Linked DNA regions of Halorhodospira halophila. The protein of the gene in region 1 interacts with the protein of each later gene in a pairwise test. Links are inferred from orthologs where the notes say so. Each region holds a gene or a part of one and is shown on either strand. Other genes may lie near its edges. The genes, in order: ndk and CCR79_RS06690.

Region 1 (3,159 bases):
CGGCACGCCGATGGTATTCGTGGGCCATCTCCAGATCGCCCTGCGACTCGGCCACGAGCCCCATGCCGGAAAGCGCCTGTGGGTGTTCTCCATCGATCTGCAACGCCCGCTCCAGGCGCGAGCGGGCGGCCTCCGGCTGCGCATGGGCGATCAGATGAAGCCCTGCCCCGGCGTGGCTGTCGGCTGCGCGCTGGTCATCCGGCATCTCGGGCCCGGCAGCGCACCCGACCGCCAGCAGGGCCGCCAGCATGGGCCCCGTGCGCTTCACGCCGTTCCCGCCACCTTACTGGGCCGCGCATCGCGGATCTCGCCGACGAGCTGGCCGCACGCCCCATCGATATCATCACCACGGGTTTCGCGGATGGTCGCGGTCAGGCCGTGCTCGAGCAGTCGATCCGCGAAGCGGCGCACCCGCCGCTGTGGCGAGCGGCCGTAGCGTGCCCCCGGGTAGGGATTGAACGGGATCAGGTTCACCTTGGACGGAATCCCCCGCAGCCGCTCGATCAGCTCCCGGGCGTGCTCGTCTTGGTCGTTGACCCCATCGAGCATGACGTACTCCCAGGTGATGCGCCTATGGGGCTTGTCGGCGATGTACGCGTGGCAGGCCGGCAGCAGGCGCTCCAGAGGGTTCTTGCGATTGAGCGGAACCAGCTCGTTGCGCAGCTCGTTATTCGGAGCGTGCAGTGAGACCGCCAGACTCACGTCCGTGATGCGCTGCATCCGCTCGATGGCGTGGACCACTCCCGAGGTCGAGATCGTGACCCGACGCTTGGAGAGAACGAACCCGAAATCGTCGGTGAACACCCGCGACGCCGAGATGACCGGGTCGAAGTTGAGCAGCGGCTCGCCCATGCCCATGAAGACGATGTTGGTGATCGCCCCCTCCGGCAGGTGGCGGCGCGCGATGTGAACCTGACCGACGATCTCGGCGGCGCTGAGATTCCGCGAGAACCCGCCCTCCGCCGTAGCGCAGAAGGTGCAGCCCATCGGGCAGCCGGCCTGCGAGGAGACGCACAGCGTCCCACGCTTCGGCTCCGGGATGTAGACGGCCTCGACACAGTTGCCGTCGGCCAGGCGCACCACCCACTTGCGGGTGCCGTCGCTGGCCTGCTGGTCGGCGGCCACCTCGGGCAGACCGACCCGGGCGTTCTCGCGCAGCCGCTGGCGCAGCGCCTTGCTCAGGTCGGTCATCTCGTCGAAATCGTAGACGTGGCGCTGATGCAGCCACTGCATCATCTGCCGGGCGCGGAACCGCTTTTCGCCCAGGGCATCGAAGAAAGCGGCCAGCCGCGGCCGATCGAGCCCGAGCAGCTCGACCGGGCCCGACTGGCGCTCGGCGTGCACCGCCTCGTGGTCAGCGGGAGCAGATCTCATCGGCCTTGAAGAAGAACTCGATCTCCTGTTCCGCCGTCTCGGGGCTGTCCGACCCGTGGACCGCATTGGCATCGATGCTCTCCGCGTAGTCGTGGCGGAGGGTGCCTGCAGCCGCCTCCTTGGGGTTGGTGGCGCCCATGATCTCGCGGTTCTTGCGGATGGCGTCCTCGCCCTCGAGAACCTGCACCATCACCGGCCCGGAGGTCATGAAGCCGACCAGGTCATTGAAGAACGGACGCTCCCTGTGCACAGCGTAGAAGCTCTCGGCCTGCTCGGTGCTCAGCCGAACCATGCGCGCAGCCACCACGCGCAGGCCAGAGCGCTCGAAGCGGGCAAGGATCTCGCCGATCGCGTTCTGCGCTACGGCATCCGGCTTGATGATGGAAAGGGTTCGCTCGACGGCCATTAGGATCTCCTGACTGATGAATGCTCGCGTTCAACAAAAAAGCCGCAGCGCTGGAATGCTGCGGCGCCTTGGGCAGTCGGACAGTCTACCCCTCCGTTCCGGGCGCCGACAATCTCGCCGCGGTTGGGCCGTTCACACGGCAAAGCTCTCGCCGCACCCACACAGATCGCGGACGTTCGGGTTGCGGAAATCGAAACGGTAATTGATACCGTCGCGCACGTAGTCCACCTCGGTGCCTTCCAGAAACGGCCGGTGCTGTTGCGCCATCACCACCTTCACCCCGTGGCTCTCGACGACAAGATCCTGATCGCCGATCTCCTCGGCGTAATCGACCACGTAGGCGAAGCCGGAGCAGCCACTGGCCTTGATCCCCAGGCGCAGGCCGTGGGCCCGGTCAGCATCCTGGCTGGCGAGCATCTTCTCGACATGCCGCGCGGCACGTTCGGTCAGGGTTACGGGCATGACTTGCCTCCTGTCACTGGGCGCGCCGTAACGGCGCATCTGTCTGCATTCTAGGGGGTTCCGGCAGCTAGCGGGAAGCGTCCCGGTGGTGCTCGCCGCACGCCTTCTCGACCGACGTCTCGTCGACCTCCAGATCCGGCACGCGGGTCTCTTCAAGCCGCCCGCCCATCTGCTGCACGGCGCTGCACAGCTCCTCAATGCGCCGATCGGTGACGTGGATATGATCGAGGATCGCGTTCACCGCCTGGGCCACCGGGTCCGGCATCTCGGTGGTCCCGTAAGCATCGAAGCCAATTCGCCGCGCCACCCGGGCTCGCTGCTCGTCCCCGTCAACGTCGCGCTTGCGCTCGCCGACCTGGCGCGCCGGGATCCCCACCATAGTCGCCCCGTCGGGGACATCCTTGAGCACCACAGCATTCGAGCCGATGCGCGCCCCGCCACCCACACGGATGGGTCCAAGCAGCTTGGCGCCGGCGCCGACCACGACGTCATTGCCCAGGGTCGGGTGGCGCTTGCCCGACTGCCAGCTGGTCCCGCCCAGGGTGACGCCGTGGTAGAGGGTGACGTCGTCGCCGATGTCTGCAGTCTCGCCAATGACCACCCCCATGCCGTGGTCGATGAAGAAGCGCCGGCCGATGCGCGCCGCCGGGTGGATCTCGATCCCCGTGACCCAGCGGCTGAACAGCCCCAGCATGCGCGCCAGCCATCGCAGCCGCCAGCGCCAGAGCCGCGCGCTGATGCGGTGCAGGATCAGGGCGTGGAAACCGGGATAGGTGGTCACCACATGGAAGGCGTTCCGGGCGGCCGGATCGCGATCCATGACACACCGGATGTCCTCACGCAGGCGTCGCAGCATCCATTTACCCTTTACAACGGTCCTACTTGCGCCAGCGGCGCGGATTGAGCACGTGGCTGAG
Region 2 (3,300 bases), on another replicon or contig:
TCCTCGTCGTCGGCTGGCTCGGCGGCAACCCGGGCGATCTCGGCCAGGTCGCTGAGGAACTCGCGGACCTCGGCGGGCAGTTCGGTGTCCTGGCCGGGCTCGGTCCGGCCGATGCCGAACAGGAACCCGCTGCCCCAGGCGGCCAGGGCGCGGACCCGCTCGTTCAGCGGCTCGTCCTCGGGCGGCAGCAGCGGCGCAAAGCCCATGGCGTCGTCAGCGAGTTCGGTGGCGGTTTCGTCGTAGAGCAGCGTCAGGGTCTCTAGGCAGGCGCGGGCCGACTCGCCGCGCGGTTCGGTATCCGCCAGCACCTCGGCGATCCAGTGCGCCTGCCCGGCCTCGCCGGTGCCGCTGAGCATACCGGCCAGCATCCCGTGGGCTTCGGCTGCACCCACCGGCGTACCGACCGCCTCGAGGACCTCGGCGACCCCCTGATAACGTTGTCCGGAAGCCATGGCTCGTCCACCCTCATCTGTCGTGGAACCGGGATGGTCCCATCCTAACAGCGGCGCTGCCGATTGACCGTGCCCGACCGGCGCACTATAGTCGGCGATCAGGGGAGGTGACTCCAAGTGTCTGATTACTCGGTCGAAGAGCTGGTGCGTCTGGAGCAGCGCATCGAGCAGCTGCTGCGCCAGCACGAGCGCCTGCGCGAAGAAAACCGCCTGCTTCGCCAGGCGCAGGAGCAGCTCCAGGCGGATCGGGCCGCGCTTCAGGAGAAGAACGAACTCGCCCGGTCCCAGATCGAGTCGATGATCAGCCGGCTCAAGGCGATGGAGCAGTAGCGCATGACCGAAGCGGTCAAGGTACGCATCCTCGATCAGGACTTCACCGTGGCGTGTCCCGAGGACGCCAAAAACGAGCTGTTGCAGTCCGCGGACTATGTGGATCGCAAGATGCGCGAGATCCGCAAGAGCGGCAATGTGGTCGGCACGGATCGGGTTGCCGTGGTGGCGGCGCTGAACATCGCCTACGAACTGCTCAGCGTCCAGGCCGAGAACGAGCAGCTGGCAGACGTACGCCAGCGCCTGGCCCGGCTGGACGCGCGCATTTCGGAGGCTGTCGACGGTGGCTCCTGAGATTGCTTGCACGAAACCCTGCCGTGGGTGATCATGGAGTCACGGCATCCCCTGCGGTGTTCGATCTCAGGCCGAGTTATCTTGAGCCTCAGAGCAATGCCCAAGGGACCGGGCGTGGGTTGACCGGTGTGCATGTCCGCTTCGAGCGGAAAGCCTAAGGCAGCTCCCCCCGTCCCTACCTGAACCGAAGGGTTCAAGGGCAGGCCTGTACGGCATACGCGGGGGGTGTCCTTTTTCCCTTGCCGCGCATACCTCCTTCCCCCTTGTGTCGAGGAGTGCCGCCTTGGCTGCCAAGCGCGACATCCGCCGTCGCTTGCGCGAGCACCGTCGCCGGATCCCTGCCAGCGACCGTCGTCGTGCCGGACTCCGCTTGCGCGACGAGGTGCTCAGGCTGGTCGTGACCCGGGGCCTGCATCGCGTAGCCGGATACCTCGACGCCGACGGCGAGGCGCCTACCGGGGCGATCCTCACGGCACTGCACCAGCGCGGGAGGGCTGTCTACCTGCCGGCGTTGCGTCGGCACGGTCGCCGCATGGCCTTCCGGCGCTGGGTCCCGGGCACTCCGCTGCGCCCCAATCGGTACGGAGTCCCCGAGCCGCCGCCCGCGCTGGCGGACGAGGTGCCGGTGCGGGGGCTGGATCTGGTGCTGGCTCCGCTGGTTGCCTTTGATCCCGCCGGGCGGCGGCTCGGTATGGGCGGCGGATTCTACGACGCCACCTTCGCCCGAATGCGCCGCTACCCCTGGCACCCTCCGCGGATCGTTGGCCTGGCGTTCAGCACGCAGCAGGTGGCGGAACTGCCCGGCGAAGCCTGGGACCTGCCCCTGGACGGGGTGATCACCGAGCGTGGCTATGTCAGTCTGCCGGTACGCACGATCCGGCAGGAGGCGGCATGAACCGCTGGTTGATGAAGTCCGAGCCCGACGTTTTCGGCATCGAGGATCTCGCTGCGGCCCCGCAGGGGACTGATCGTTGGGATGGGGTGCGCAATTACCAGGTGCGCAACATGATCCGTGATCACATGCGTCCGGGTGATGTGGCCTTCTTCTACCACTCCAACACCCGTCCGCCGGGGGTGGTCGGGTTGATGGAGGTGGTCAGCGACCCTTACCCGGATCCTACGGCTTTCGATCCTGACGACCCCCACTACGACCCGAAAAGCACCCCGGAGGCGCCCCGCTGGTTCTGCGTCGATGTCCGCTTTCGCGAGCGCCTGTCCCGCCGGGTCACCCTTCAGGAGCTGCGGGATTGCCCCGAGCTTGAGGGGTTCCCGTTGATCCGGCGGGGCAATCGTCTGTCCATTGTCCCGGTCACCGAGGCGCAGTGGACGGCCATCCTCCGCCTGGCCGACGACTGAGCGGGGCCTTTCCAACCCGGGTGCGTCGCCGGCGTCCGCGGTCGGTGGGCTCATCTTCCCGTCGACGCGGCCGATCCCCTCTCCACGGGCCGGCGCCATGGCAGCGCCGGCATCAGCCCACAAAAGGGAGCCGACGCGATCATGAACGAATCCGGCACCAGAGACTGGCGCATGGGGCGCTGGGTGGTCATCAGCGCGATCCTGGCGGTGTTTTTCGCCGCGCCGGTGGCTTACTGGGGTTACCAGTCGTTTGAGGAGCGGGTCGACGGGCAGCCACCGCCGGAGGTCGTGGATCCGGAGCCGTTTCGGGTCCCCGAGCTGACCTTCATCGAAGCCGACAGCAGTGAGGTTCTGCTTGAGCGTCTGCGCGAGCACGGCGGCGAGCAGTGGCCTCCCGACGAAGTGGTTCCGGCGGTGACTGCGGGTAGCTTCCCCGAGGACCTCGACGAGGTGGACGTGCAGACCCGCAAGGAGGTCTTCTTCCGTATCCTGACGCCCATCGTACTGGCAGAAAATGCCCGTCTGCGCGAGGCCCGCGCGTTCGTGGTCGAGGCCGGGGCCCGTCGCGACGAGCTCGAAGGTGCCGCCGGCGAGCGCCTGGAGGCCCTGGCCGAGCACTACCGGGTCGATCTCGACGACGACGATGCCATTGAGGTGTTGCTCCACCGGCTCGACGAGATCCCGCCGGATATGGCTCTGGCCCAGGCCGCCAACGAGAGCGGCTGGGGAACCTCGCGCTTCACCCGGCAGGCCAACAACCTCTTCGGCGAGTGGACCTGGACGCAGGAGGAGGGTCTGGTCCCCGAGCGTCGCGGCGAAGGTGAGAGCCACCGCATCCGGGTTTTCCCGTCCCTGCAGCGCTCCGTGC

The links.
Region 2: the proteins of ndk (region 1) and CCR79_RS06690 interact in binary tests that used the Escherichia coli proteins (3 or more experiments, as listed by UniProt). The link is inferred for Halorhodospira halophila from one-to-one orthologs.

The regions. Positions count from the first base shown.
Region 1 is NZ_NHSN01000025.1:66,710-69,868, forward strand. What follows is about bases 68-2,914. They hold ndk (nucleoside-diphosphate kinase), read right to left. Parts: upstream 1,781-2,914; coding sequence 1,355-1,780; downstream 68-1,354. Other genes in these bases: CCR79_RS09645 (tetratricopeptide repeat protein), read right to left, coding at 68-268; rlmN (23S rRNA (adenine(2503)-C(2))-methyltransferase RlmN), read right to left, coding at 265-1,374; CCR79_RS09660 (HesB/IscA family protein), read right to left, coding at 1,913-2,242; cysE (serine O-acetyltransferase), read right to left, coding at 2,310-2,914. Also shown: more of CCR79_RS09645, read right to left, coding at 1-67; more of cysE, read right to left, coding at 2,915-3,098; CCR79_RS09670 (RNA methyltransferase), read right to left, coding at 3,121-3,159. UniProt on the Escherichia coli protein: Major role in the synthesis of nucleoside triphosphates other than ATP. The ATP gamma phosphate is transferred to the NDP beta phosphate via a ping-pong mechanism, using a phosphorylated active-site intermediate.
Region 2 is NZ_NHSN01000017.1:157,546-160,845, reverse strand. Bases 178-3,165 are described here. They hold CCR79_RS06690 (5-formyltetrahydrofolate cyclo-ligase), read left to right. Parts: upstream 178-1,359; coding sequence 1,360-1,971; downstream 1,972-3,165. Other genes in these bases: CCR79_RS06680 (glucosaminidase domain-containing protein), read left to right, coding at 2,574-3,165; CCR79_RS06685 (EVE domain-containing protein), read left to right, coding at 1,968-2,432; CCR79_RS06700 (cell division protein ZapA), read left to right, coding at 786-1,076; CCR79_RS06705 (TIGR02449 family protein), read left to right, coding at 570-782; CCR79_RS06710 (UPF0149 family protein), read right to left, coding at 178-452. Also shown: more of CCR79_RS06710, read right to left, coding at 1-177; more of CCR79_RS06680, read left to right, coding at 3,166-3,300. UniProt on the Escherichia coli protein: Involved in the removal of 5-formyltetrahydrofolate.